Regions from separate parts of the Ralstonia sp. PBBBR1 genome, predicted to be linked through region 2. Evidence: predicted binding sites of a transcription regulator. Region 2 holds the regulator's gene; each other region holds the start of a gene.
What was found. The regulator FNR, encoded in region 2, switches genes on or off when oxygen is low (the NO sensors DNR and NnrR bind a similar motif). The targets are predictions, from matches to a motif close to TTGATNNNNATCAA.
Positions count from the first base shown of each region.

Region 1 (9,705 bases), on a different contig from region 2:
AACTTGTTGGACACGTCATAGTGGAACGAGATCGCGGCGCGATCGCTGTGGCGCGAATGCCGGTGCGCGAAGCGCCGGGCGACCCGGGATGCGAAGCCCGCATCCGGTTTGATCTCACCCAGGTCCGGAGCGGGCAGCATTAACGCGTCCTTTAACAGCGCGAGCTTGTCGCGCCACGACAACTGGATCGACTCGAAATGGTTCTTCAACCGGAGCGCGCCGTACAGGTCTCCCTCGATGTCGAGCACGCCCCGAAAGTACGCGTCAGCCAATAAAAGGGGACTGCGCGCCACCACCAACTGACGCAACAGGCTGGGGTCCCGCACCACCAACGTGAAATCGACCGCCGTATCGTGCCCGTGCAGCGTGTCGTTCCACAGCCGCAGTGCGGGCGGCTTCTCCATCCCAGCGAGCAACCGACGCAGGATGCGTAGCGCCGGCTCGGTGTCGGTCGAAGGAACGCTGCCAATAAATGCCTTGGTGCTGTTCATCTCTTGCCCTCCCGTTGGGTTGATGGCTCGTCGCGGTCCTCTCCGCCAATTGACACGATGAAGCGCCAACCCGACATCGGAATCGCGGCTTTGCAAAATCCGGCCAGATCTATCTCGAAGTGAACGTGCGGAGTCTTGGCACTCATGTGGCACCCCCGGGGTCTTGCATGAGTTCACGAACCGCGGACGCTAGGTCCGGGGCAACGGAGATTCCATTGGTGGGATGGACAACCGTGTCGCAGCTCACCACCAGCCCGGCCCCAGTGGACTCCAAATCCTGAACCGCGTTGCCTGAAAACACCGCGTGAATCGCGATGCACACAGGCGCGGCCAAGCCCGCGCGCCGCAGATGACCAATGGTCTCGGCCATCGTGCGACCGGTGGAGACAATGTCATCGACCAGCACCGGCGTGTGGTCGCGCCAGCGCTCCACATCCGGCACCGAAACCTCGACATCCCGGTCACCTTTGCGGACCTTGTGCAGCACCACCATGGGCGCGTCCGCCCTGCTTGCGACATCGGCCACCCATTGGTTGCTCTCCTCGTCAGGGCCCACAAGCGCCGGGCGTGTCACATGGGCGCGCAGCCATGCCGCCACAGCCGGCGCCGCGTGGACGTGACGCGTTGGGATTACATAGACCTGCGACAACTTGGTGATGCGGTGCAAGTGGGGATCGACTGTTGCCAGCCAATCAAATCCACGCGACAACCAGGCTGCAAAATGCCGTGCACTCACCGTCTCACCCGGCTGGAAGCAACTATCCTGTCGCATGTAGGCGAGGTAAGGTGCGACCAGACCAACGTCGGTCGCACCGTTCTCCCGGGCGGCCGCCGCCAACAGCAGCAACGGAATCAGCTTGTCGTCCGGCCGGTCTAGCGTGCAGACGATGGCGACCCGCCGCCCCTCCACGGCAGACTCCACCCGCACATACGACTCTCCATCCGGAAAGCGCCGCACCGTCGTAGTCCCGCGCTCTGCGCCCAACGCCGAAGCCAGCTTCTCTGCCATCGCTTCATTGCCCGGCATGGCAAAAATCAGTGGCGTCATCTCGAATCTCCCACATCGATCAGCGGGTGAGCCTCCAGGTAGTCGAACGCGTAGTCCAACTCGCCGAGCGCTTCGGCATGCACGGTGAACAGCGGCATACCTCGCTCGACGCGATCCCCCAGCTTGACATGCAGTTCGAGCCCGGCAGCGGGTGCCTTCGGTGCCCCGGCGAGCTTGGCCACGCGAGCCAACCGCCGGCTGTCGATCTCACGTACCATCCCGTCACGTTCGGCCAGCACAGGCTCGCGTAGCCGCGCCCGCTGCGGCTCGCGTAAGCCCCCTTGCGCTTTGCAGATCGCCTGGAATTTGGCCCACGCGGCGCCGCTATCAAGCAACCGCTGAGCGACCAAGACGCCAGTACCCGGCTCGCTGTGACCGCAAAATTCCAACAGTTGTCCAGCCAATGCGACAGCGCGCACGCTCAGATCCTCGGGCGCGCGCTCGGCACGCTGAAGGACTGCCAGCACGTCGTGCGCCTCCAGTGAGGGACCAATGCCACGGCCCACCGGCTGCGTCCCGTCCGTACGCACTACCTGCAAGTGCAAATCAAAGGCCTGCGCTACCTGCTCCAGCATTTGCTTCAGGCACTCGTAGTCTGCGTCACTGCGCACCTTGGCGGTCGGCCCGACCGGCACATCGATCACGGAGTGGGTAGCGCCGGCAGCGATCTTCTTCGACAGCACAGATGCCACGAGCTGCGCGTCGCTGTCGAGGTCCAGCGGGCGCTCGACGCGGATCAACATGTCGTCGGCCGGGCTGAGCGCCAGCGAGCCTCCCCAGACAAAGCAGCCGCCCTCGCGTTGGACAACGCGGCGCATCTGCTCCAAATCGAGCGCCACCGGCGTCATCGTTTCGATCACGTCGGCGGTGCCAGCCGGCGAGGTAATGGCCCTTGACGACGTCTTCGGCATCGTGAGCCCGGCCGCGGTGATGATCGACACGACAATCGGCGTCGTGCGGTTTCCCGGCAATCCACCCACACAGTGCTTGTCCGCGATCGGTGCATGCCCCCAGTCGAGCCGCTTGCCCGCGGCCAGCATCGCTCGCGTCAGATCGATCGTCTCCTGCAAATCCATCCGCCCGCCGGCGCAGGCGCTTAGAAAAGCGGCGATATGTGTCCCAGGGTAGCTGCCAGCGGCGACGTCACTAATGATCGAGTCCAGAGCCGACGCGTCGAGCCTGTGGCCGTAGATCTTCGCCCGCACCTGGCTCATTGAGTCCAGCGTCGGGGCATGCGAGATCGTGATCCGGTCGCCCGGCGCGGGCGCCAGCGCTCGCCACGCGCTGTTCGAAAGCGCCGCCTCCCCCAACTCCAGCAAGGTCGGATCGACAACGTTCAGCGTGGCGATGATCGAGCGTCCGTTCAGGCTAATCAGTACTCGCGTCTGCGCCTCGAAACCCTCGGAGCGGCAAACATGGCAGTCTCGATGCATGTAGACGACATATTCCTGCTGCGTCTCGATGCCCATCCGACGCACGGCAAGACTTGCCCTGTGGCGAGGGTTCCTCATACATCGAACTCCACGTGCTGTCCCAACAACGGAACGCTGGCGGACCACCCAAGTTCCCGCTCGATGCGCTGGCGCATCGCATCAGCCGGCCCCGGCTCGCCATGGGTGACGAACACCGAGCGCGGCGCCGCTGGCGCACTGCCCAGCCACTCGATCAATTGGCTTGCATCGGCATGCGCCGACATGCCCTGCAGTGAAATCACTTCGGCACGCACGGCGACGTCCTCACCGTGAATGCGCAGGCTTCGCTCACCAGCCTGCAGCCGCGCGCCGCGTGTCCCCCCAGCCTGATAACCGGCCAGGATGATGGTGTTGCGCCGGTCCGGCGCCAGATGCTTCAGATGGTGCAGCACGCGGCCGCCGGTGGCCATGCCGCTGGCCGAGATGATCACAGCCGGGAGGGCCAGCCCAGCCAGCGCCCGCGATTCCTCCGGGGTCCTGATCATGCGCGCAGCTTTGTACATCCCGAGGCAATCTTCGAGCGACAGCTTATGTTCGGCGTGATGGCGGTGATAGATCTCGGTTGCATCTATTGCCATCGGGCTGTCGAGAAAAACAGGCAGGTCTGGAATCGCGCCCTGTTGCTTCAGCTTGTGGATCAAATGCAGCAGCAACTGTGCACGCCCCACCGCAAACGCCGGAATCACGACCATGCCGCCACGGTGTGCTGTGCGAGCAATCGCCTCACCGAGCACGGCCTGCGCATTGGGTACCGGTTCGTGTAGCCGGTCCCCATAAGTCGATTCGACAACGATGTAGTCTGCCTTGGGAGCCGGCGCAGGCGCACGCATCACCGGGTCGTCGGGGCGGCCAACGTCTCCGGAGAACAGCACTGTCGTCTGCCCCGCTGTCAGTTCGGCCGAGGCCGCGCCGAGAATATGCCCAGCCGGGCGCAAGGTCACCGTAACGTCGGGGACGACGTCCACACACTGGTCGAAAGGCAATCGGTGCAACTGTTCCATTGCGCGACGTGCGTCGTCCTCCGTGTACAGCGGCAAAGCCGTGGCGTGCTTGGAGGTGTGATGCCGGTTCGCATAGGCGGCGTCCTCCTCCTGGATTCTCCCGCTGTCGGGCAACAGCAGACCGCATAGTTCGATTGTCGAGGGCGTCGCCAGAATCCGGCCCCGGAAGCCCTGTTTCACGAGCAACGGTAACGCACCGGCATGGTCCAGATGGGAGTGTGTCAGCACCACCGCATCGATGTCGGCGGCGCTGAACGGCAACGGCTCCCAGTTCAGCAATCGCAACTGCTTGTAGCCCTGGAACAACCCGCAATCAACCAGCAGGCGCTGCCCCTGATGCTCCACCAAATACTTTGAGCCGGTCACTGTGCCGGCCGCACCGTGAAAACTGAGCTTCATCGCCTCCCCCTTTTTGTCATGCGTGGTGGTGGCGATCCGCTTGCTTGTCGCCAAAATTCGGGATGAACCGCGGGGTGTGCGACGCATAGTGCGCCCACTCCTCCCCAAATTCGCGCTCCGCCCACTTCTCTTCCGTAATGGCCAAACGCACGTACATGACCACCAGCACTGGGAACATCAGCAGTGTCAGGATGGTCGGCCACTGCAGTAGAAAACCGAACATGATCAAAACGAAGCCCACATACTGCGGATGCCGGATACGGGAGTAGGCGCCGGTGGTCGCCAGCGTATGGCTCCGCTGGTTGTGGTAAAGCACCGCCCAAGCGGCCGACAATAGCCAAAAGCCACCGCCGATGAAGATAGCGCTCAGCAGATGGAACGGCCCGAAATGCGGATTGGCGCGCCAGCCGAACATCACCTCCAGCAGGTGGCCAGCGTCATGCGACATGAAATTCACGCCGGGGAACTTCGCGCTCAGCCAACCCGACAGGAGGTAGATCGTCAGCGGGAAGCCGTACATCTCGGTGAATAGCGCCACCAGGAACGCAGAGAACGCGCCAAACGAACGCCAGTCGCGCGGGCTTTGTGGCTTGGCGAAGCTGAACGCGAAGATGATGAAAACGAGGGAATTGATGATTACCAGCGACCATAAGCCATAGGCGGGAGGTGTCGATTGGTCCATGATGGCGCTCCTCTGAGAAGAACTTAGTGGTGGTGATGCTGAGCGCCCTGAACGGGCGGTTGTTCGCTGGCCGTCGACCCCGATGGGCGGCTACTTCCGGAATCGGAACCGCGCGGCTGGTCCTCGTGACCTGCGTGCCCTCCATGGCCACCGTGCCCGTGGAAGAGGTGCAGCAGCGGACAAGCCAGCAGTAGAAGAAACGGCAACCAGCCGAACAGATGTGCCCGGTGCTCGGTGAACAGGAAGAACAGGGCAATCAACGCAAACGCAATGAAGATGGCCCCTGAACCGATGCGGCCCGACTGGCGGTGCCTGGAGAGAGATCGAAGCGACGACATGAGAACTCCTTCGCAAGGTCAAGGTTAGGGACGCCGATCGGTGCACTGCCCGGCCGCCCCTCCTAGCGGTCTATCAGTGGCAGCATCCACCGCTCTTGTGAGCAGTGCCGGTTGGGACGTCACCATGGTGGGCATGCTCCGTCTTCGCTCCGGCGCCAGTGCTAAGCGACTCGGCTTCGTAACCGGCTGCTGCCAGCGCGGCCAGCATTGCGGGCGCGGCCTGGGCGTTACCGCTGACGCGCGCGATACCGCGCGCCAGATCCACGTCGACGGCATCCACACCAGGCACTCGCTGCAGTGCATGAGTAACCGACGAGACGCAGGAGCCGCAGCTCATGCCCTTGATCTTCAGTTCGATAGTGTCCATGGAAGAAATCCTTTTAGGAGGTGACGTTGAAAATCTCACTGCGACTGCGTTCAACACAGCGCCAGACACTTTCCGGCAGTAGAGAAAGAACGCAATCGAGACGCTCGGGGCGAATGCCGACCAAGGCCGCTTTTGTTCAGTGCATTGACGATGGAACGGCGTGTTGCAACGCACCTTTGGCGGTGTCCGCACTGGATGCGCGTCAAGGCGATACGTAAGACAAAGCCGCGCACTGCCAAACAGCGACAGAGCGCTATAGCGTCAACCGGAGGAAGACGATTGGTATAGACGCGAACTTGTCCGCTGGCCGGGGATTGGACTGACGGTGCACACTGCAGCGGTCCACCTCCGGCGTGGATGCCATGCTCATCGGTAATGGCACGGCCACCGGAATGAGAGGCTTGTCATGATCCGACAGCACACGGGGAATGCTGGTTGAGGACTTTTCGCAGAAGCTGTGGCAGGCAATCTTGCCGCTATCGTCACAGCCATCATCGTCGGCATCCGCATGGTGTCCATGACTGTGGGCTGACACGTGGCCAGATGCCGGCGCTGCGGCCTTACCTGCATCCGCGACAGCGCACGCGTTTGCGATGCCGACGGCCAGACCCAACAGCCACACCAGTAGCATTTGAGCTGCCCAGCGGCGTAGATGTCGGGAGTGGAAGAACATGATTTCTGCCCAAAGAGAGGAACGGTCACACAGAGTCAGCCTAGGCGCGGATGTCCAACCTCCGGTTGATACAAATCAACCGTAAACCGTCCGACGGTTCAACTCAACAACGTCTTCAGGCCCGCAAACGCAGCGCCTGGGTCAGCAATCCCGTGGTAAATGGCCGGGATCTCGTTCTTCAAGCCCAGCAGCCCATAAACCGCGTGCATCGCGCCGCGAACCGAATATTCGACGGTGAACACTACGTCCTGAGGGATCTCAACATACTGCCCAAGCAGCGCGAAGTTCTTCGCTCCGTGCGGGATCACTGGCGGCCGATCCGAAGGCTCGCGGCGCTCAAATTCGCTGGTGATGTACGGCATCATCACCGGGATCACAGTGGTGGTACGACAGACCTCGTCAAGAATGTCCTCGCAATGCAAATGGTGCAGCAGCTCGGTGAGGATTTCCTGGCCGGTTGCCTGGGCCATCGTCTTGTCGATGTAATCGCCCTTGTTGTCCACGAAGAGCCCGTAGCCCCACAGGGTGTACATGTCTTTCGGCTGTCCGGCGAAGTGCGGCGCGTGAGGCACGACGATCGACATCAGCCAACTCGAATCCTTGAACGTCATCAGACCGCCGGTGCCTGGCGCATTGCCGGTAAAGGTCTCAATCCGGTGCACAAGCGCCGGGCTGCGCATCGTCAAGGTGAACGACTCCCACTTGCTTTCGTCGACGTTGCCACAGAACGCATTCGGCCGCCCGAGCCCAGGTTCCTTACGGGCCATGGTCTCCCACAGAGTCCAGGCGCCATCGCGTTTGTCGCGCACCAGTTCCGGTGCATGGTGGTCGTCCCCATAAGACGCGTCGGCGGTCATCGAGCCGATGGTGATGAGCACCAGATCCTCTTGCCGCACGTCATAGGCCATCGGCTGTCCGCCGCGCACCACGCGCAGCAGTCCAATTCGCCGGCCGTCACCGGTTTCAACAAAGTCGACATCCTCCACCTTTGTGCCATATTCGAACACCACACCCTGCTGTTTCAGCCATTGCTCCATCGGCCGCACGATCGCGTCATACTGGTTCAGCGGCGTGCGCCGTACGCCGGCCAACGTGTGGATACGCGGGAACTCCTGCAAGAAGCGCAACATATAGCGTTTGAGTTCGATCGCGCTGTGCCAGTTCTGGAAGGCGAAGGTCGTACGCCACATGGCCCAGAAGTTGGTCTCGAAGAAGTGCGGCGAGAAACAGTCCTCAATGCGAAGCGTATGCAGCAGCCCTTCTGGCGTGGCCAGCAATCGCATGATCTCCAACCGGTCATGGAGGTTGAAACCCAGATCGGCAGCGTCGAGGATACGGCGTTGCCCGTCGATCAGCCGGGCGTGTGAATCCGAGCGCCATTCGGCGTTGAAGGCCCAGGCCTGCTGCTTGACACTGATTTTCGGATCATCCAGCGACGGAATGCTGTCGAGCACGTTCCACAGACAGACATAAGTCTCTTCGGTGAACATGCGACCGCCCCGAGTTACATAGCCTTTGTGCGGATCACCGGAGCCATCGAGCGCACCACCGGCCACCTGCTGTTCCTCCAAGATGTGGATGTTCTCCCCCTTGAAGCCTGCGTCGCGAATCAGCAGCACGGCAGCCGACAATGACGCAATGCCGCTGCCAACCAGGTATGCGCTACGGTGCTCGTTCTTCGTTACCTCAGCCATGGAATCCTCTGATTCTGTGTGGATGCTCAATGAGCAACGCGACTTGGGAATACTTTAGGTGGGTATGCGATCGATACTTTGCGCCAGCGCAAGTTGCTGTTGAGTCTCATGCCGCCGTAATGGATTTGTCATGTTTGCTTTCCGCGACACATCCCCTATCGGCTGGGCACAACCATGGAGAAGCCACGGCGCTTGCGCCCGCGCGCGCGGCCCCAATGTCGCGGGTTGATGAAGGTCAACCTCGGCGATTTCCAAGCGTCAATACTGGGAACGCATACCAATGCGCGGTTGTCCGGCGCCTACCCAGGCCGCCCACCAACCTTCCCAGCATTGGAGACCAGACTCACTTTCAATAAGGTCGACTTGGAGAAGAATCCCATGGAACCGCGACAGCAACAGTTCTCCCTCTGGTACGTGCTCGTGACCATACTGGCCATGCTTGCAATCCAGACGCTCTTCGTGTCGGGGCATGTCGAGACGATCCCATACAGCGATTTCAAGGTCCTACTGAAGGCTGGCAAGCTCAAGGACGTGGCTATTGGTGAGCAGGCTATCAGCGGAACCTTCTCGACAGAAGGTATCGACAATCTCCTTGCCAAGCAGCAGATCGAGGAAATCCGCCGAGAGGCAAAGGGCGACCACGCCTTCTCCACGCTTCGAGTGGCCGATCCTGAGCTGGTGCAGGAGCTCGAAGCGGCAAAGGTGCGCTTCGTCGGGCAGCCCGACAACAAATGGCTGAGCACGATCCTCTCGTGGGTTGTGCCGGCCGTCATCTTTTTCGGTATCTGGAGCTTTCTCATCAAGCGCGTGGGCGGCGCCGCCGGCAGCATGATGGAAATTGGCAAGAGCAAGGCAAAGGTCTACATGCAAAAGGAGACCGGCGTGACTTTTGCCGACGTGGCTGGAATCGACGAAGCCAAGGAGGAGCTGTCGGAGATTGTTAGCTTCCTGAAAGATCCTCAGCGGTACCAGCGCCTGGGCGGAAAAATTCCCAAGGGCGTGCTGCTGGTTGGGGCCCCGGGCACTGGCAAGACCTTATTGGCAAAGGCCGTGGCAGGCGAAGCCGGCGTGCCATTCTTCAGCATGAGCGGCTCCGACTTCGTCGAGATGTTCGTTGGTGTGGGTGCAGCACGGGTCCGCGATCTCTTTAAGCAAGCCGAAACCAAAGCCCCCTGCATCATCTTCATTGATGAGCTTGACGCACTCGGAAAGACGCGAGCACTGAATGCGGTCGGCGGCAACGAGGAGCGCGAACAAACACTGAACCAGCTTCTGGTCGAGATGGACGGTTTTGATAGCAACAAAGGCGTCATCATCATGGCCGCCACAAACCGACCCGAGATACTGGACCCCGCCCTGCTTCGCCCCGGTCGCTTTGACCGCCACGTCGCACTGGACCGGCCTGACCTCAAGGGACGGGAGCAGATTCTCAAAGTTCACGTCAAGGGCGTTGTCCTCGCTCCTGAGGTCGACCTGACTAAACTCGCCGGACGGACCCCGGGGTTCGCAGGTGCCGATCTTGCCAACTTGGTTAACGAAG
Region 1 covers NZ_NKIL01000015.1:56,744-66,448, forward strand. Annotated here, with positions in the region: gene CFE42_RS22065 (cyclopropane-fatty-acyl-phospholipid synthase family protein) at 1-491, opposite strand, end outside; gene CFE42_RS22070 (ribose-phosphate pyrophosphokinase) at 634-1,539, opposite strand; gene CFE42_RS22075 (thymidine phosphorylase family protein) at 1,536-3,050, opposite strand; gene CFE42_RS22080 (MBL fold metallo-hydrolase) at 3,047-4,411, opposite strand; gene CFE42_RS22085 (isoprenylcysteine carboxylmethyltransferase family protein) at 4,428-5,093, opposite strand; gene CFE42_RS22090 (DUF2933 domain-containing protein) at 5,117-5,431, opposite strand; gene CFE42_RS22095 (heavy-metal-associated domain-containing protein) at 5,505-5,798, opposite strand; gene CFE42_RS22100 (oleate hydratase) at 6,570-8,165, opposite strand; gene ftsH (ATP-dependent zinc metalloprotease FtsH) at 8,544-9,705, shown strand, end outside.
Region 1: a site for FNR is predicted at 8,391-8,404, ahead of CFE42_RS22100 (oleate hydratase). Genes of this name have one in related genera too.

Region 2 (9,705 bases):
CCAGCGGTGCGCTGGCACGGCGGGGTGTGCTGGTCACGCGGGGCCACGCCATCGAGAGCCTGGCAGCCGTGACGGATGTGCTGCTCGACAAGACCGGAACGCTCACCGAGGGGCGTTTGCGCTTGCTGAGCATCGAGACCTTCGCCGATGTGGATGCCGAGCACTGTCTTGCATTGGCATGCGCGATGGAGCAATCCGAGAACCATCCGATCGCCCAGTCGTTACGCGCCGGCACCTCGAATGCAATGCCGCTGCCCACGTTGGGGCGCGTGACAAACGTGCCGGGGCAGGGCGTGTATGCCATGGCGGAGAACCGCTTGATGCGTCTGGGCACGCAGTCGTTTGCGGCCACGCACTACGCAAACCAGCCGGTTGCCACCATCCGTTACGGCGCGGAAGCACCAATGGAGGAGGTGCCGCCGGCGGCCGCATGCACGTCGGTCTGGCTCGGCCGCGATGGCCAACCGCTCGCGCGCTTCACGCTGGCCGATACGCCACGCGCCGACGCGCCTGCATGCCTGGGCGCGTTGCGTGCACAAGGATTGCGCTTGCATCTCGTTTCCGGCGATGCGCCTGAAACCGTGCACTGGTGGGCCAACCGCCTGGGCATCGACCACGCCGTGGGCGGGTCCAGCCCCGAAGACAAGCGCGCCTACGTGCATAAGCTGCAGGCAGACGGCGCCCGCGTGCTGGCCGTCGGCGATGGCATCAACGATGCGCCGTTGCTCGCACAGGCGCAGGTCTCCATCGCCATTGGATCAGGTGCGCCGTTGGCTCAGGCCGGTGCCGATGCCATCCTGACCGAACCGCGTCTGATTGCCATCAGCGAGGCCGTGTCGATTGGCCGCCGCACGTTGCGCGTGGTGCGCCAGAACCTCGGCTGGGCCTTTGCCTACAACGCGATCAGCATTCCGATGGCCACGCTCGGGTGGCTCTCGCCGCTGGCCGCTGGCATCGGCATGTCGGTGTCATCGCTGCTGGTGGCGCTCAATGCGTGGCGCCTGTCGCGCGCGGTCTAGGAGGGCTGCCATGGAAACCCTGTTCCTGCTGATTCCGTTGTCGCTGATGCTCGTCGTGGCGATCGTCGGTGCGCTTTGGTGGGCCGTCGGCTCAGGGCAGTACGACGATCTGAGAGCGCCTGCTGAATCGATTCTGCTGGACCCCGATACCCCTGCACGCGACGCAGTGTCGCGGGACGGAACTGCCTGACCACATTGCCGGGGTTGCCTTGATGCACGTCAAGACTCTTTGGCGGCCCGGTTCTTAACATGACCACATCACACCAATTATCGTGGGGAGCAAGCATGGAATCGTCCAGCGCGTTGCAGCACACCCAGACCTTCAACTATCGCGTGGTACGCCAGTTCTCGATCATGACGATCGTCTGGGGCATCGTCGGTATGGCGGTCGGTGCGCTGATCGCGGCCCAGTTGATCTGGCCGCAACTGAATTTCGGGGTGCCCTGGCTGTCCTACGGCCGGCTGCGTCCTCTGCACACGAATGCCGTCATCTTTGCGTTTGGCGGCAGCGCGCTGTTTGCAACGTCCTACTACATCGTGCAGCGTACCTGCCAGGTGCGCCTGCTTTCCGACAAGCTTGCCGCCTTCACGTTCTGGGGCTGGCAGGCAGTGATCGTGGCTGCCGCCATCACCCTGCCGCTGGGCTACACAAGCTCGAAGGAATACGCTGAGCTGGAATGGCCGATCGACATCCTGATCACCGTGGTGTGGGTGGTCTACGCGATCGTCTTCTTCGGCACCATCATCAAGCGCAAGACCCGGCACATCTACGTGGCCAACTGGTTCTTCGGCGCTTACATCATCACGATCGCGCTGCTGCATATCGTCAACAACGCTGAGTTGCCCGTGTCGATGTGGAAGTCATACTCGGCTTATGCCGGCGTGCAGGATGCGATGGTGCAATGGTGGTATGGCCACAATGCAGTGGGCTTCTTCCTGACCACCAGCTTCCTGGGCATGATGTATTACTTCGTGCCGAAGCAGGCCGAGCGCCCGATCTATTCGTATCGCCTGTCGATCGTGCACTTCTGGGCGCTGAACTTCACCTACATGTGGGCGGGTCCGCACCACCTGCAGTACACGGCGCTGCCCGACTGGGCCCAGTCGCTCGGCATGGTGTTTTCGCTGATCCTGCTGGCGCCGTCGTGGGGCGGCATGATCAACGGGATCATGACCCTGTCGGGTGCCTGGCACAAGCTGCGCACCGATCCGATCCTGAAGTTCCTGGTCGTGGCGCTGTCGTTCTATGGCATGGCGACGTTCGAGGGCTCGATGATGTCCATCAAGACCGTGAATGCGCTGTCGCACTACACCGACTGGACAATCGGCCACGTGCACTCCGGCGCCCTGGGCTGGGTGGCGATGATCACTATCGGTTCGATGTACTACATGATCCCGCGCCTGTTCGGCCAGCAGAAGATGTACAGCACGCGACTGATCGAGGTGCACTTCTGGGTGGCGACCATCGGCGTTGTCCTCTATATCGCCGCCATGTGGGTCGCCGGCGTGATGCAGGGCCTGATGTGGCGCGCCACCGAGGCTGACGGCACGCTGACCTACAGCTTTGTCGAGGCGGTCAAGGCAACGTACCCGTTCTACCTGATTCGCTTGGCTGGTGGCCTGTGCTTCCTGGGCGGCATGCTGCTGATGGCATTCAACGTGTTCAAGACCATCCAGGGCAGCAAGGCGATCGATGCACAGATTCCTCAATCGGCCCAGACCCCGATGGTCGCGGCTCAGTGAGGAGGGGAACATGAGCAACCAATCCAACAAGTTTTTCTCGCACGAGACGCTGGAAAAGAACATCGGCTTGCTGATTGTGATGACGCTCGTCGTCGTCAGCATTGCGGGCCTGGTGCAGATTTTGCCGCTCTTCTTCCAGCATTCGACCACTGAACCGGTCAAGGGCGTCGCCCCGTATTCGCCGCTGCGGCTGGCGGGGCGCGACATCTACATTCGCGAAGGCTGTGTCGGCTGCCACTCGCAGCAAGTGCGTACGCTGCGCGCCGAGACCGAGCGCTATGGCCACTACTCGCTGGCCGGCGAGTCGGTGTTCGATCACCCGTTCCTGTGGGGTTCCAAGCGTACGGGCCCGGATCTGGCGCGCGTGGGACAACGCTACTCCGATGACTGGCATCGCATCCACTTGCGCGATCCGCGTGAGGTGGTGCCCGAGTCGAACATGCCGTCGTATGCGTGGCTCTCGAAGACGCCGCTGGACAACAGCGACATCGAAAAGAAGATGCACGTCCTGCGTCAGCTGGGTGTGCCTTACACGGATGCCCAGATCGCTGGTGCGCGCGAGCAACTCGCAGGCAAAACGGAAGAAGACGCCGTGGTCGCTTATCTGCAAGGCCTTGGCGTTGAGTTGCGTAACGTCCGGGACGTGGCTGTCGCTCCGCCTGCTCCGCCTGCTCCGCCTGCTGCGCCTGCCACTGTTGCTGCCAAGGAGTAAGCCATGGCCATGCTGAGTGCAATTGCGACTGCCGTCTTTCTCGTGCTGTTCGTCTGCATTACCTGGTGGGCATTCTCCGCGCATCGCCGCGCTGCAAATACGGAATCGGCCATGCTGCCGTTCCTGCTGCCCGATGAGGCCGAGGTCGCCGGTGCGCGCGCAGACGCGTCGCGCCCGCATCAATAAGGACACAGAATCATGAGCGACTTCATTTCGGAGTTCTGGGGGTATTACATCGCTGCGATCGCCCTTGTCGGCATCGTGTGGTGTGTCTGGTTGCTGTTTTCGCAGCGGCGCATTCAGATTGCGCCCGGTCATAGCGCGGGCGAGGACACCGGCCATGTGTGGGACGGCGACCTGCGCGAACTGAACAACCCGCTGCCACGCTGGTGGATGTGGATGTTCCTGCTGTCGTGCATCTTTGCGTTGGGGTACCTGATCCTCTACCCCGGGTTGGGTTCATACGGTGGCGTGCTCGGTTTCTCGACACGCGGCGAATTGGCCTCGCAGCGTGCTGCGGCCGATGCACAGGTTCGCCCGGTCTATGAACGCTATGCCGGCATGGATATCAAGCAAATCGCCGCAGATCCTCAGGCCCATGAGATCGGCCAGCGCCTGTTCCTGAACAACTGCGCGCAGTGCCACGGCTCTGACGCGGGCGGCTCAAAGGGCTTCCCGAACCTGACCGACAACGACTGGCTGTACGGCGGCGAGCCTGAGACGATCCTGACCACGATCACCAAGGGGCGTCACGGAGTCATGCCATCGCTGGTAGCGGTGGTGGACGGCAATCAGGCTGTCAACGTGGCCAACTACGTGCGCTCGCTGTCGGGCCTGGCTTACGACCCGATCAAGGCAGCGCGCGGTGAACCGACGTTCAAGTCGGTTTGCGCGGCCTGCCACATGGCAACCGGCAAGGGCAATCAGGCGCTCGGCGCCCCCAACCTGACCGACCGCGTCTGGCTGTACGGCAGTTCGGAAGCGACCATCGTCGAGACCATCCTCAAAGGCCGTGACAACACGATGCCGGCACACGAGAACCTGCTCTCGCCGGAGAAAATCCGCATGCTGGCGGCCTATGTCTGGGGTCTGTCGAACAGCAACACGAGTCACGCGCAATGAGCGACAAAGAACCAGCCTGGCGCCCGATGACGCCCGCCACTGCGGCGGCGGGCGCCGAGGACGCACCGACCGAGCAGATGCTCTATGAGGTCCGGCGCAAGATCTATCCGCGCGCCGTAACAGGCGCCTTTGCGCGTTGGCGCGTCTGGCTGGTGTTGGCCACGCAAGCCATCTTTTATGGCTTGCCGTGGTTTCAGTGGAATGGTCGCCAAGCAGTGCTGTTCGACCTGGGCGCTCGCAAGTTCTACCTCTTTGGCCTCGTGTTGTGGCCGCAGGATGTCATCTATCTGGCAGTGCTGCTGGTGCTATCGGCGCTGGCGCTGTTCCTGTTCACGGCGGTGGCGGGCCGGCTCTTTTGCGGCTATGCCTGCCCGCAGACGGTCTACACCGAAATCTTCATGTGGATCGAGCGCCATGTCGAAGGCGACCGCTTTGCCCGCATCCGGCTCGACGGTGAGCGTTGGAGCCTGCGCAAGCTGCGTCTCAAGGTCACCAAGCATTCGGCCTGGGTGCTGATCGCGTTGTGGACGGGCTTCACCTTCGTGGGCTTCTTCACGCCGATCCGCGATCTGGGCATGGAGACCTGGACGCTGTCGCTCGGCCCTTGGCAGACTTTCTGGATGCTCTTCTACGCATTCGCGACATGGGGCAACGCTGGTTTCATGCGCGAGCAGGTGTGCCGCTACATGTGTCCCTACGCTCGTTTCCAGAGCGTGATGGTCGATCCCGATACCTACGTCGTGACTTATGACACCCTGCGCGGCGAGCCGCGCGGCAGTCGTTCGCGCAACGCCGATTTCGAAGCGCAAGGTCTGGGTTCCTGCGTCGACTGCAGCATCTGTGTACAGGTGTGCCCGACCGGCATCGACATCCGCCAAGGGCTGCAATACGAATGCATTGGTTGCGGCGCCTGCATTGATGCCTGCGATCAGGTCATGGACAAGATGCGCTACCCGCGCGGTCTGATCCGCTATACGTCCGAACGCGCAATGCGCGATCGGCTCAGCCCGAAGGACGCCCGGCGACATCTGCTGCGTCCGCGCGTGCTGATCTATACCGGGATCATGCTTGTGCTCATCACCGGCTTCATCGTGGCATTGGCCATGCGTCAGCCGCTCAAGGTTGACGTGATTCGTGATCGTGGTGCACTGGCGCGTGAAGTGGACGGGGGCAAGATCGAGAACGTTTACCGCCTGCAGTTGATGAACGCGTCCGAGCTCCCCATGCGCGTGACCATCACAGCAGAGGGCATGCCGGAACTGGATGTGCAGGGCGGTCGTGGCGAGTCGACCACACTGGAGCTGCCACCGGCGGCCAACCGACTGCTGCCAGTGCGCGTACGCCGGCCGGCCGATGATGCCGCCCCCGGCTCGCACAAAATCCGTTTCGTCATCCACGCAGACAGCGGTAGCGCCAGCCTCGTACTGCGCGAACCGTCGAGCTTCATCGTGCCGCGCTGATGCGGCATCCCCAACAGGAGGCAACGATGCACGCAACGCAATCTTCCGCGCAGGCCCGTCCCTGGTGGCGCGAGCCTTGGCCGTGGCTCCTGATGGCTGGGCCGTTTGTTGCCATGATCGGCTGCGGCGTCACCATCTGGCTGGCGATGACGCATCCCGACGCCGTTATTCACGACAACGTCGTGCGCCACGGTTTGGTCGTTGAAAAGACGGCCGTCGCGCCGGCACATGGTATTCACGCGGAGGCCCGATGAAGCGTCGACTGCTGATGTGGATTCTGTGGCCGGCATTTCTGTCGGCCGCGTTGGCTGAACTGGTGGTCTTTGCAGTGGTGGACCCCGCCGACCTGCGTTTCTTCGGCGAACAGATCACCGTGTCGGCCCAGGCGGTCTACACGGTATCGTTCTTTGTGTTCTGGTTGCTGTGCGGATTGTCGAGCGCGCTGACGCTCTACGTGTCCCCGGGCATCGGCAAACTGGAAGCGCATGAACACCCGCTCGTGTGAGCGGGCGCCATGGAAGGAGCCTCAAGCGGCTTGACCGCTCATGACCTGGCGCAGGCCGGCCAGGTCGATTAGTTTGACGTGGCGTTGGCGGATCTGGATGAGACCCGCTTCGGCAAAGCGCGAGAACAGGCGGCTGACGGTTTCGAGCTTGAGGCCCAGATAGCTGCCGAGTTCTTCGCGGCTCATGCGCAGCACAAATTCGGTTGACGAATAACCCCGCTGGGCTGAACGCTTCGAGAGGTTGAGCAGGAACGCTGCCAGACGCTCCTCCGCACGCATGGAACCGAGCGTGAGCAGCATCAGATGATCCTGCGAGATCTCCTTGCTCATGATGCGCAGGAACTGATGCTGCAGCGAAGGCAGCCGACGCGAAAGGTGTTGCAACTCGTCGTAGCGCACCACGCAGACTTCGGTATCTTCGAGCGCGGTGGCATCCGACACATGGCGCATATCGCCAATGCCATCGAGCCCGACGATTTCGCCTGGCAGGTGAAACCCCGTGATCTGGTGCCGGCCGTCTTCGAGCGTCAGATGGGTTTTGAGCGTACCGAAACGAATGCCGTAAACCGCTTCCAGCGGCTCCCCGAGCGAATAGAGCGATTGCCCCTTCTTAATGCGGATGCGCTCGCCGACCAAATCGTCCATCTTGCGCACGTCGTCCGAGTTCATTCCCACCGGCAGGCAGATTTGCCCGAGTACACAGGTGGAGCAACGCGAGGCTTGGTCGGTAAGTGCGATTCGAGTGAGCACGGGCGGGGGCGAGTTTCGGGAAAGTGAAATGAGTAATTCTTGTGGTGCAGCTCAGCTTATTATAACGGCGACCTTCTTGTCCTCGGACATTTCCGATGCGGCAAAACGCGTCAATTACGCTTAGTTCGCAACAGTAAAACAAAAACCTTGGTCCATATCAAAAGAGCGTCAGAAAGATGAGTGCTGCAGCGCTTCTGAGCGTTTTCCTCATCGCATTGCTCGGCGGTGTGCATTGTCTGGCGATGTGCAGCGGGATCGCACTTGCAGCCGAACGTGGAACTGTGGCGGTACGGGTCGTGTCGCGTCGCCGACTATGGTTCGAGCAGGTCGTCATGCATGCCGGCCGGCTGACCACCTACGCGCTGCTTGGCGCAATCATGGGTGCGATGGGCGCGACCTTCTGGCGCCAGCAATGGCTGCCGATTCAACGCGGCTTGTTTGCCTTCGCCAGTGTATTGCTACTCACCTATGGGATTTTGCTGCTCGTGCGCTCCGCCGGAGATGCGTGGCGCAGTGTGTGGCTTGAGCGCTTGCTCGGCCGCGTCGCTGGCCGCCTGTCTCGGGGGGCTGCCACACTGGGCGGCACGCTGCAACGTCAGCCGCCGTTGCTACGCCGCTATATCACGGGTATGGCCTGGGGACTGGTGCCGTGCGGCATGGTCTACGGCGCATTGGCTGTGGCGTTGCTGGCAGGCAACGCTGCCTCCGGGGCTGTGGTCATGCTCGCCTTTGGTGCGGGTACGCTGCCCAACCTGTTGATGATGTCTGGCTTCGCTGGGTGGCTGCGCGGCTTGTCGCGCCGCCGGTGGGTGCGTGGCGCGGCCGGCATCGCCATTGCGGGGTTCGGGATATGGGGGCTGGTGCACGCGATCTGGCTGCCAGAGATGCTCAACGCACACGGATTCTGTCTGGTGCTGTAGGCGTTTAAAGCACGCGTAAATCGCCATCCGGCCTTGGATGGGAGGCTAGATCATCTTCCCGGTTGCGGCGCCGCTGGAAATTGCCCTACAATCGATAGCAATTCGATTCGCCACCCGCGTAAATCAACAATCCCAAGCGCGGCGCCAAGCGATGCCTTCCAGCGGTAGTGTCACCCTGGACAGTCGATTCGGGCGGACTGCCGTTCTTCTTGGTAGTCGTCCGGTGCAGTATCCGTCCACATGGCGGCGGAAGAAATTGCCCTTGTGGTGCCTGACCGGCACCGGATCAACTCGCTCCTCCGGCCCTTACTTTGCGGGCATAGCCACTGCGTTTCGGTGCAGGGCCCAATTGAATCAATTGGCCTTCGCGCGCCGGGCCCGGGCGGGCAATAGCAATCAGAAATGCCGCGAGCGTCGCGGCGGGACGACAAACCTCAAGCGTGACGGCGACTGGCCGCGCGCGAGCAATGACGAGCCGCTCAACCCGATGAATACCCAAGAGGCGAAGATCGTCCTCGAAACCGCGCTGATCTGCGCGCAGGACCCGTTGCGAGTCAATGACTTGCGCAAGCTGTTCGACGAAGATGTTTCCGCAGACACCATTCGTGTGCTGCTCGAAGAGCTGCGCCAGGACTGGCTGAATCGCGGTGTCGAACTGGTTGCACTGGCCTCCGGCTGGCGCCTGCAGAGCCGCCCCGAGATGCGTGTGTATCTCGACCGCCTGCACCCGGAAAAACCACCCAAGTACTCGCGCGCGGTGATGGAGACACTTGCGATCATCGCTTACCGCCAGCCGGTCACGCGCGGCGATATCGAAGACATTCGCGGTGTTACGGTCAACACGCAGGTCATCAAGCAGATTGAAGACCGCGGCTGGATCGAAGTCATCGGTCATCGCGACGTGCCTGGTCGCCCTGCGCTGTATGCGACGACCAAGCAGTTTCTCGATGACCTTGGCTTGCGCTCGCTGGACGAGCTGCCGCCGCTCGAGGATGCCCGCGCCCAGGCGCAGGCGAGCCTGCTGGAGCAGGGCGCCATTGAGTTCGAGGGCGGCGCAATTGCGGTGGAAGAGCTGACAGCGTTGGTCAACGACGCGCCGGAGGGCGCGGAAAGCGCAGCGGCTTCGGTGGAGGAACCGGCCGGATCGCCGGTTGCCGAGGCTTCCGTTGTGGTCGCCGGTGAAACGCCGGCGCAGCCTGAGATCGCGCCGCGCGAGGAACCGGCCCTGGAAACCGAGGCGCAAGCGGTGAGTGCGACCGAGGTTGCGTCAGGGCCTGAACACAAAACACCGGTCGAGTTGCCAGCAGCTCCCGCCAATGAACATTCGTAACGCCATGCCCGCCGTGCAGTCGGCGGATGGCTTGAACCCCTAGATTTGAAAGACGTTGTGAGCACCCAGCCAGATTCCATGGATACACGTATGCCGGCCGACGCCGACGCTCAGCCGCCGCGACAAGACGGCGGTGATGGGACT
Region 2 covers NZ_NKIL01000002.1:467,696-477,400, reverse strand. Annotated here, with positions in the region: gene CFE42_RS02290 (heavy metal translocating P-type ATPase) at 1-1,019, shown strand, start outside; gene ccoS (cbb3-type cytochrome oxidase assembly protein CcoS) at 1,030-1,209, shown strand; gene ccoN (cytochrome-c oxidase, cbb3-type subunit I) at 1,305-2,762, shown strand; gene ccoO (cytochrome-c oxidase, cbb3-type subunit II) at 2,773-3,474, shown strand; gene CFE42_RS02270 (cbb3-type cytochrome oxidase subunit 3) at 3,478-3,660, shown strand; gene ccoP (cytochrome-c oxidase, cbb3-type subunit III) at 3,673-4,596, shown strand; gene ccoG (cytochrome c oxidase accessory protein CcoG) at 4,593-6,056, shown strand; gene CFE42_RS02255 (FixH family protein) at 6,083-6,310, shown strand; gene CFE42_RS02250 (hypothetical protein) at 6,307-6,561, shown strand; gene fnr (fumarate/nitrate reduction transcriptional regulator Fnr) at 6,583-7,311, opposite strand; gene CFE42_RS02240 (sulfite exporter TauE/SafE family protein) at 7,488-8,231, shown strand; gene scpB (SMC-Scp complex subunit ScpB) at 8,719-9,561, shown strand; gene CFE42_RS02230 (pseudouridine synthase) at 9,652-9,705, shown strand, end outside.

Region 3 (9,705 bases), on a different contig from region 2:
GGGCGCTGCCAGATGCAGGGCCTGCGCCGCGTCGGCAAACGATCCGCGGCCTGCGACTTCGACGAGGGTGCGCAGGCGGTCCAGGCTGATCTCTCGCATGATTCAGAAAAGCTGAATGTGAGGGTTGGGAAATTCAACTTTTCATATTCTAGGTCGCGCTCGAAGATGGGGGCTCGCATTCATCACCAACTTCTTTCCCTGGGAGCGCCCCGCCATGTCCACGCCCCTCGTCTTCATCGACGGCGACCAAGGCACCACCGGCCTGCAGATTCACGAGCGGCTGCGCGGCCGTGTCGAGCGGCAGGCCCTGAAACTGCTGACGCTTCCCGCCGACGCCCGCAAAGACGGGCAACGCCGTGCCGAGGCGATCAACGCCTGCGATATTGCCATCCTGTGCTTGCCCGATGCGGCCGCGCGCGAGGCAGTCGCGGCCGTCGTCAACCCGGGCGTGCGCGTGATCGACGCCAGCTCCGCGCATCGCACCACGCCGGGCTGGGTGTACGGCTTTCCGGAGATGAGCGAGGGGCAGGCCGATCGCGTTGCGGCAGCGTCGCGCGTGACCAACCCGGGCTGCTACCCGACCGGCGCGATCGGGCTGCTGCGTCCGCTCGTGCAGGCGGGCCTCGTGCCGGCGGATTACCCGATCAGCATTCATGCCGTATCCGGCTATTCGGGCGGTGGCCGTGGCGCAGTGGAAACCTACGAGGGGCAGGAGGCAGCAAACGCGCTGCCGTTCCAGGTGTACGGGCTGGGTTTGGCGCACAAGCACACGCCGGAGATCCAACTGCACGCCGGGCTCAGGCAGCGGCCGATGTTCGTCCCGGCCTACGGCGCGTATCGCCAGGGCATTGTGCTGACGGTGCCGCTGGAACTGCGTCTGCTCAACGCCGGCGTTGACGCGACCGCGCTGCACGCATGTCTGGCTGACCACTACGCCAGCGCGCAGCATGTGGAGGTGATGCCGCTGCAGGCGCCGTCCGCCGTGCCGCATCTCGACCCGCAGGCGCTCAACGGCACAAACGATATGCGGCTGGGCGTGTTCGCCAACGACCACGGCCAGGTCTTGCTCACGGCGGTGTTCGACAACCTCGGCAAGGGCGCATCCGGCGCAGCGGTTCAGAACCTTGATCTGATGCTGGCGCGGTAGTGGCAAATCGAATGGAAGTCATCGCAACATTTAATTGGTCGATTGTGGGCGACTTCGCTATCGTCAACGCCGCCCGCGTACGAACCGCCTGTTGCTGTTTGCGCTCGGGGCCGGACCAACCCATTGCCTGAATGCAACATGTCTAAGACCACGTATTACGCGCCGCATGGCGGCCATCCGCCGCAGACGGATCTGCTGACCGATCGCGCGATGTTCACCGAGGCATATGCGGTGATCCCCAAGGGGGTGATGCGCGACATCGTCACAAGCTGGCTGCCGTTCTGGACCCAGACGCGCCTGTGGGTGATCGCCCGCCCGCTCTCGGGCTTTGCCGAGACCTTCTCGCAGTACATCGTTGAAGTGAACCCGGGCGGCGGCAGCGACAAGCCCGAGCAAGACAAGAACGCCGAAGCCGTGCTGTTCGTCGTGGAAGGCGAAGCGGAGCTGACGCTGCAGGGCAAGAAGTACACGCTCACGCCGGGCGGCTACGCCTTCATTCCGCCGGGCGTTGACTGGACGCTACATAACGTCAGCGATGCTGCGGTGCGCTTCCACTGGATCCGCAAGCACTACCAGGTCGTCGAGGGCATTCCCCTGCCGGAAGCCTTCGTGACCAACGAACAGGACGTCGAGCCGATCCCGATGCCGGGCACCAACGGCGCATGGGTGACGACACGCTTTGTCGACATGAGCGATATGCGCCACGACATGCACGTCAACATCGTCACGTTCGAGCCGGGCGGCGTGATCCCGTTTGCCGAAACCCACGTGATGGAACACGGCCTGTATGTGCTCGAAGGCAAGGCAGTCTATCGCCTCAATCAGGACTGGGTCGAAGTGGAAGCCGGCGACTTCATGTGGCTGCGCGCGTTCTGCCCGCAGGCCTGCTATTCGGGTGGCCCTGGCCGCTTCCGTTACCTGCTGTACAAGGATGTGAACCGTCACATGAACCTGACGTTGAACCCGTCGCGTTAAGCGTCGCATGTGTCAGATAAAAAGCCCGCCGGTGGTTTGCCGTCGGGCTTTTTCATGGCTGTCGCTTTTGATTCTGAGATTGGGCCTACTTGCGCGTCGCCACGATGAACAGGCGCGGAAACGGCAGCAGCACCGTGCCTTCGTCGAGTGCGGGATAGGCCCGGGCAATCATGTCGCGATAGCGCGTCAGGAATACGGGGCGCTCGTCCTCGCTCAGCGCTGCGAGGAATGGCCGCAGCGCGCTGCCCTTGAACCATTCGACCACCGCATCGACGCCGCCTTGCAGCGGATGCATGTACGTGGTGCGCCACACGTCCACGCGCGCGCAGCGGCGCGAGCAGCGCGTAATAGCGGCGCGCATCGAAGCGCTCCGTGCGCTCTACACCCTTGAGCTTGCCGGCCCACGGCCCCTCAGCGGCCACTTCGCGCATCAGGCGGTGCGCCGGTTCGTCAAGGTTGTCCGGCATCTGCACAGCCAGGTGGCCACCCGCCGCCAGCTTGCCGATCAGCTTCGGCCGCTGACGAACGATCCGTATGTCCTCGTCTGCCGCGACGATCATTCGCTGGCCAAGCGGCGCCGCATCCGGTGACAAGCCTTGCAGCCCCACCCGCTCATCTTTGCCGGCGAGGTCAGCGGCAACCGCAGCCTGCTCGATGGCGCGCTCAAGGCGAGCGGCGTGATGCTGCATTCGTTCTACGAAGTGCAGCGCAGCTCAACGGCGCTCGGGTTGGTGGCGGAAGGGTTGGGCGCGGCGGTGGTGCCGCGGCTCGCGCTTCAGAAGAGCGCGTACCCGATGATCCGCACAGTCGAACTGGTCGAGCCGGAAGTGTCGCGCACGCTGGTGCTCGTCACGCGCAAGGCGGCGCAGCTGTCGCCTGCGGCGCGTGCCCTATACGACCGCATCGCCGAGGGGGCAACGCCGGCGGTCTGATGCTGGCGCAGAGGGGGCGTGTCGTCCAGCGCCCCGCTCATGCAACCGCGGCCATTCACGCACGCGAGCCGTCGTTGCCGCCGGGGTAGCTCGTATCGCCGCGCCATGCCAGCACATCGTGTGCGCTGGCTTGCCGATCCGCGCCTTGCGCATACGGATCGAAGCGATCGTACTTCCACGACAGATAGCCATAGGTGTCGGCCTGGCGATCCGCACCTTGCGTGAACGGGTCCGTCTTGTCGACGGCGCCTTGCGTATACGGATCGAACTTGGCCTGCGCGGCGGCAGCCGGTTGCGCGATGAACAGTGCGGCAGAAGCGGAAAGCGTGGCGAGCAAGGCCAGAGTAATGCGGCGGGTATGCATGGTGAACTCCTCGTACAGTGAACGTGCCGCCGGAGGCGGCATCCATTGGATCGCTGGCGGAGCGTGGCCGCTCGGATCCCACAGGTTGGTCGCGGTGCACATGCAAACCTGACACTGCATCGACGAAAAAAATTGCCGCACCAGCCTGTACCTGCAGATACGCAGGCCACGCGGCAATGGATGCAGCCTTGCGAAAAACGCGTGGACGTTGGTGCGGTCAACGGGCTGATGGCGGCGGTCATCGAGGGCCACCTGAGCGATCACGTGATAAAGGAACCTGCCGAGGCGCAGCGCCAGGAAGATCCCGATGCAGTGATGCAGGTGATCAAGTCGTATCTGCAGTCGTGAGCGCCGGGCCTCTTGCGCCGTGCGGCCGATCCCGCTAGGCTGCCGCAACGCCATCGGCCGTGCCGCTTCACCGATTCCCAGAGACCCTCGTCTTCATGTCACGACTTCACGCCACCCTCCTCGCTGCCGGCCATCGCGCTCGCGTGGATGACGTGTGCGTGCAGCCCGGGCCCCTCCCTCCTCCTGTCGTCTCGTCGGGCTACGACGTGATCGGCGCACCGCCGCCGCCACATCTGCCCGCGCTCGGCTGACTCCCAGCCGCTTCGTTTCCGGTTGACCTGAACCAGGCTCGGGCACACGCCCGAGGCAGGCGCCTGCCTGCGCGCCGGAACCCGACATCTCTATTCGACAGGTGAGTGGTATGCGTTCCATGCAAGCCGCGCTGGCAGGCTCCGGCGCGACGGTTCTATTCGTGCTGCTGTGGAGCAGCGGTGCAATCTTTGCGGAGATCGGGGTGCAGCATGTCCCGGCGTTCGCGTTTCTGGTTGGGCGCTTTGCGCTCGCGTCTTTGGTGCTGGCGGGCCTCCGCCTCCGGCGCGGGCAGTGGTGGGCGGCGCCGGGATCACGGCTGAAGGTAGCCGCCACCGGTGCATTGCTGACCGGCGGCTATTCGATTTGCTATCTTCTCGCGCTCGACTCCGGCCTCACGCCCGGGCTGCTGGCCACGGTGCTCGGCGTGCAGCCGCTGCTCACGCTGCTGGTGACCGAGCGCACGTGGTCTGCACGGCGGATGGCCGGCCTCGTGCTCGCGCTGGGCGGCCTCTCGCTTGTAGTGGGTGGGGCCGACGCGCGCCAAGTGCCAATGGCCGGCTTCGGCTATGCGTTTGCCGCGCTCCTCAGCATGACGCTGGGCGCCATCGGCCAGAAGCGGCTGAACCAGTCGCCCATCGATACGCTGCCGCTGCAGAACGCGGTGAGTCTCGTGCTGTGCATGGGGTTTGCCATCGCGCATCCCGCGCAATCGCTGGCGTTCACGCCCATCCTGCCCGGCATCGCTGCCTTGTTGTGGATGGGCGTGGTGATGTCGGTGGGTGCGCAGTTGCTGTTCTACCGGCTCATGCAGCACGGCAACCTCGTCAACGTGACGAGCTTGTTCTACCTCGTGCCGGTTGTCACGGCGCTGCTGGATGATCTTGTGCTGGGGCATCGCCTTGCGCCCGTTGCAGTGGCGGGGATGGCGATGATTCTGCTGGGGTTGGCGGTGGTATTCCGGGTGCGGCGGTAGAGCGGTGTGCGGTTGCCATTGCATTAGGCGGCTGGCAACCGCACCGTCACCCGCAACCCGCTGGCACGATCATCCGCCTCGCCGAGTTCCACTTCCCCGCCGAGTCGCCGCACCACCGTACTCACGATCGACAACCCGAGCCCCGAGCCGGTCGCCTCGTTGCCGAGCACGCGATAGAACGGGTCGAACACGCGTGCGCGTTCGTCGATGGGGATGCCGGGGCCGGTGTCCTGCACGGCAATCGACACAACCTCCGCGTCAATGGCCACCGACAGGTCGATGCGACCGCCTTCCGGTGTGTAGCGGATGGCGTTGTCCACGAGGTTGCGCACCACGACGAAGAGATCGAGCTCGTTGGCATGCACGCGCGCATCGGCTTCGGTGGTGACGCCCATGTCGAGCTGCTTGGCGTCGGCAAGCGGCATGAGGTCTTCCAGCACGCTGCGGAACACGCTCTGGACGGAGACGGTGCCCGTTGGCACGCCGGTGGCCTCTTGCGCGCGCGCCAGGGTGAGGAGTTGTTCGAGCAGCCCGCGGCTACGCTCGATGCCCTGGCGCAGCGTGCCAAGCCGCGCCTGCGCGTCGGGCGACATCGCGGCCTGCCCGAGCCGCTCGGCCTGCAGCGACAGTGCGGAGAGGGGCGTGCGCAGTTCGTGCGCGGCATCAGCGACAAAGCGGTGCTGGGCGTCCATGGACTGTTGCACGCGCGCGAGCAGGCGGTTGATCGCCACCACGAACGGGCGCACCTCGTCGGGCACGGCTTCGGGCGCGATGGCGTGCAGTTGGCGCTCGTCGCGTTGGTCCACCTCATGCGCGAGCCGCTTGATGGGCGCGAACATCTTGCGCAACACGTGGGCGACGGCCAGCAGCAGGATCGGCACAAGTATCAGGAACGGCATCAACGTGCGCAGCGCGCTGTCGCGGGCGGTTTCGTCTCGCACGGCGGTTTCCTGCGCCACAGCGATGCGCTGGCCGTTGGCGAGCGTGCGGACCCACACGCGGTAGTCGCGTTTGCCCAGGCGTGCGGTCTGCATGCCGTCGGTCAGCACGGGCGGGCTGGCCGCAGGCACCGCGCCGGCCGGCGGCAACACCTGCACGATCACGCGCGCCTCCGTGTCCGAGACCTTGGGCGCGTCGGCCGCCTCGCCTGGTGCGGGCAGGTGGCCGGGGGCGAACATCGCCCCGACCTGGCGTAAGACGTCGTCCTGCAATTCATACGCTTCGCGGAAAGCCGAGGCAAACGCAAAGCCGCCGGCCAGCACCGCCACCGCCACGATGATCACCGACAGCCACACCGATAGCCGCTGCTGCACGGATGCAGCCGCAGATGTGGCTGCTGTCATTGGCCCCTCGGCACCATCCATCCCACTCCCCTGACGTTCTTGATGGCCTGCGCGCCGAGCTTTTTGCGCAGTGCGTGGATGAGGAATTCGACCGCGTTGCTCGCTACCTCGTGGCCCCAGCCGTAGATGCGCTCTTCCAGCTCCGTGCGCGAAAGGATGGCGCCCGGCCGCAGCATGAGCGCCTGCAGCAATGCAAACTCGCGCGCGGACAGGCGTACCGGCTCGGCATCGCCCATGCGCGCTTCGTGCGCGGCGGGATCGAGCGTCAGCACGCCATTGGTGAGCACGGGGCTCGCTGCCCCACCCTTGCGGCGCAGGACGGCGCGCATGCGGGCGAGCAGTTCAACCATCTCGAAGGGCTTGAGGATGTAGTCATCGGCGCCGCCGTCGAGACCGCGTACGCGCTCATCCACCGCATCGCGCGCGGTCAGGATCAGCACCGGGACAGGATTGTCGCGGGCGCGCAGGCTGCCGAGCACTGCATGGCCGTCCTTTCCGGGCAGGCCGAGATCGAGCAGCAGCAGGTCGTAGTGTTGGTGCGCGGCCACATCCAACGCGGTCTGGCCGTTACGCACCCAGTCCACCGCGTAGGCGGCGTCCTGCAGCGCGGCTTCCACGGCCGCGCCAATCATCGGGTCGTCTTCAACTAGGAGGACTCGCATTCAGTGTCGGGTGAACGGTCAGACCGATTGCAGCGCACCGCGCCCCGGGCCTGCCAACTCGGCGGATTCTCCAGAGCGATGGAGGAAGATTCCGCACCAGTCTGCCGAGGCAGACTTAGACGAGCCATAGCCGCCCGGTGGCCGATGCCTTACTGCGCCAGCTGCCGCAACTTCCATTCCCCGCTTGGCTGTTTGCACAGCCACGCGGTCCACTGCTCTTTGCTGCTGCCGCGCGCGAGTTCGCTCTGCAGGCGTCGGCACGATTGGCCGGCGTCGGTCTTCGACTCCAGCGGCGTAATGGTCGCGTCGATGGCGGGCTGCTTGCCCGTCGCCGCAGACGTCCATTGTGCGGGCGTGTTGTCGGCGGTGCTCCTCAGCACATCGCCGATGGCCTTGGTGAACGACTTCAACTCCGTCGGGCTCATCGAGCCGATGATGGTGCTGGCCAGCACGTTGCGGAAATAGGCAAACGACGGCGTGGCAGCAGCAAACAGTGCAGCGCCCGCGAAGGCGAGTGCAAGACGGCGGCGATGCGACATGGGGTCCCCCAGGATGTGAAGAAAAAGGTGCCTTCATCCTAAACCATGCCGCGTCGGGCTGTGGGGGTGCGCGCAGCGGAGCGTAGCTGCGACCGCCCCGCCGCCGTCAAGCCTTGGGCGCCTTCACGAGCACCACCGGGCATTCAGCATGGGCGAGCACCCGGCCTGCCACCGAGCCCATCAGCGCCTCGACGAACACGCCCCGACCATGCGAGCCCATGACGATGGCCGCCGCTCCCGCACCTTGCGCGTGATGCACGATGCGCTCCGGTGGAAAGCCCACGAGTGCGTGCCGCTCGAACGGCACGCCAGCCGCACCCAGGATCGCGCAGACCGAGGCCATGGCGCCGGTGCTTTCCTCCGCGTACCACGCGTCAACCTCTGCCTTGCCGACGAGCGATTTGATGTCGCCGGAGAGGTCCGGCATGCAATGCACGACGTGCACCGTCACGTCGCTGCCGAAGAGCGTCTTGTCGGCAATGCAGCGGGCGGCCGCATCGGAGTAGTTCGATCCGTCCGTTGCCAGTACCAGGGTTTTCATGTGGCCTCCTTGCCGTGTGTGCCGCCGCGCCCGTGCGCGGCTGGTATCTGTTTCCACGGTAAGCGCTGCTGAAAGCGGCGCGTTGATACGAGTCAACGGAAGCACCCGGTGCGATTACGCTGTCAGCGCTTGCACAGGAAGGCAGGCAAAATGCGCAAGTTGACCCAGACGCCGCGCCCCACATGACAACCACGCCATCCCTTTCCGATTACCCGCTGCAGTCGACCGACAAGCTCCGCTACGGCGACACCGACCGCCAGGGCCACATCAACAACGCCGTCTTCGCCACGTACCTGGAAACGGGCCGCGTAGAGATGCTCTTCTCGCCCGACAACCCGCTGGCGGCGCCCGGCTGCGAGTTCGTCATCGCGCAGCTCGTGCTCGACTTCCGCAACGAAATCCTCTGGCCCGGCTCCGTGCAGATCGGCACGCGCGTGGCGAGCGTGGGCCGCAGCTCGGTCAAGCTCGAGCAGGCCATCTTCCAGAATGGCGAATGCGCCGCGACATCGCAATCGGTGATCGTGCAGATCGACGTTGCCACGCGCCAATCAAGCCCCATTACCGACAGCGCCCGCCAGCGTTTGGCTGCGCTTACCGCCACCCCCGCCGGCGCTGAAGCGGAGTGACGCGCGCTGTACGCAAACGAACGCCCGCAGAAAATTTTTAACTTTGCTTGCACTTGCGCCCCTTGCCGGTGGGAAGATGGCTCTCCCGTTCAATCACGCGGAGGTGACCATGGGACTGTTGGATGAAGTGGGCAAGATCGCCGGCGCCGTCGCCGCGGTTGAAGCCGCCGAGAAAGTCGATCCGGATGCCGGCCTGCTGACCAAGGCCGTCGCCGCCGTCGCCGGTTTCAAGGGCGCGGGCGCGCTGGAAGAGATGATCGAAAAGAAGGAGGAAGCCAAGGCCGAAAGCGCCGAGGCGGCTCCGCAAGATGGGGCCGCGCCGCAGGCTTGATTGGCTTGCAGGCTCAAAAGGATTTGGGGGACCCCGCCGGTTGGCGGGGTTTTTGTTTTATCGAACCGATGAGCCCGCTGCGGCCTTATGGTTCAACCCAATTGTCTGGAGCGCATAGCTTCATTGATTTCAAGGGAATTGCTCCAAAGACATTCTCTTTTGGAATCAGGGAGAAGTATTTCCAGTCGGTTTCATTGACGAAAACCTCTCCGCTCTTGCATAGCATGTGTGCCTGCCTTGGTTGTTTTCCGCATGAAGCACCGCCAATTGCACAACGTTGCCATTGAGCAATCATGCCGACAGATTGAGGTTGGCCCTTCTTGAGTTCTGTGTACGTCTGAACATCGCGGGTCGCAATCGCCATATACATGAAGTCCAAGTCCGGCTGTACGGGCCTTGCTGCCTCTGCTCTGAGATACCGTGTGTGTAAATTAAAGACGTAGTGAACAAAGGCTAAAAGAATGGCCACTAGCATTAATGTCGACAAAGTGGCGGCTATTCGACGTGTCGTAGAGTTTCTTTTGCGTGTGAAGAAAAATCCGAGAATCGGGAATGCGAGAACAGTTGCGAGACCCGACAGCAAGGCGGCTTCGAGTTCGGGGCTTGCGCAATCCAATCCGCACCCGGGGTTGTTGTCAAAGGCGGTCATGATGCGTATGACGATCGCGGCAG
Region 3 covers NZ_NKIL01000007.1:291,306-301,010, forward strand. Annotated here, with positions in the region: gene CFE42_RS14810 (LysR family transcriptional regulator) at 1-99, opposite strand, end outside; gene argC (N-acetyl-gamma-glutamyl-phosphate reductase) at 215-1,147, shown strand; gene CFE42_RS14820 (bifunctional allantoicase/(S)-ureidoglycine aminohydrolase) at 1,286-2,122, shown strand; partial or broken gene CFE42_RS14825 (trans-aconitate methyltransferase) at 2,208-2,637, opposite strand; partial or broken gene CFE42_RS14830 (LysR substrate-binding domain-containing protein) at 2,638-3,054, shown strand; gene CFE42_RS14835 (hypothetical protein) at 3,110-3,418, opposite strand; gene CFE42_RS14840 (hypothetical protein) at 3,482-3,766, shown strand; gene CFE42_RS14845 (hypothetical protein) at 3,862-4,017, shown strand; gene CFE42_RS14850 (DMT family transporter) at 4,128-4,991, shown strand; gene CFE42_RS14855 (ATP-binding protein) at 5,015-6,355, opposite strand; gene CFE42_RS14860 (response regulator transcription factor) at 6,331-6,996, opposite strand; gene CFE42_RS14865 (hypothetical protein) at 7,146-7,535, opposite strand; gene CFE42_RS14870 (universal stress protein) at 7,642-8,076, opposite strand; gene CFE42_RS14875 (thioesterase family protein) at 8,259-8,702, shown strand; gene CFE42_RS14880 (hypothetical protein) at 8,812-9,033, shown strand; gene CFE42_RS14885 (hypothetical protein) at 9,119-9,705, opposite strand, start outside.
Region 3: a site for FNR is predicted at 8,159-8,172, ahead of CFE42_RS14870 (universal stress protein). Genes of this name have one in related genera too.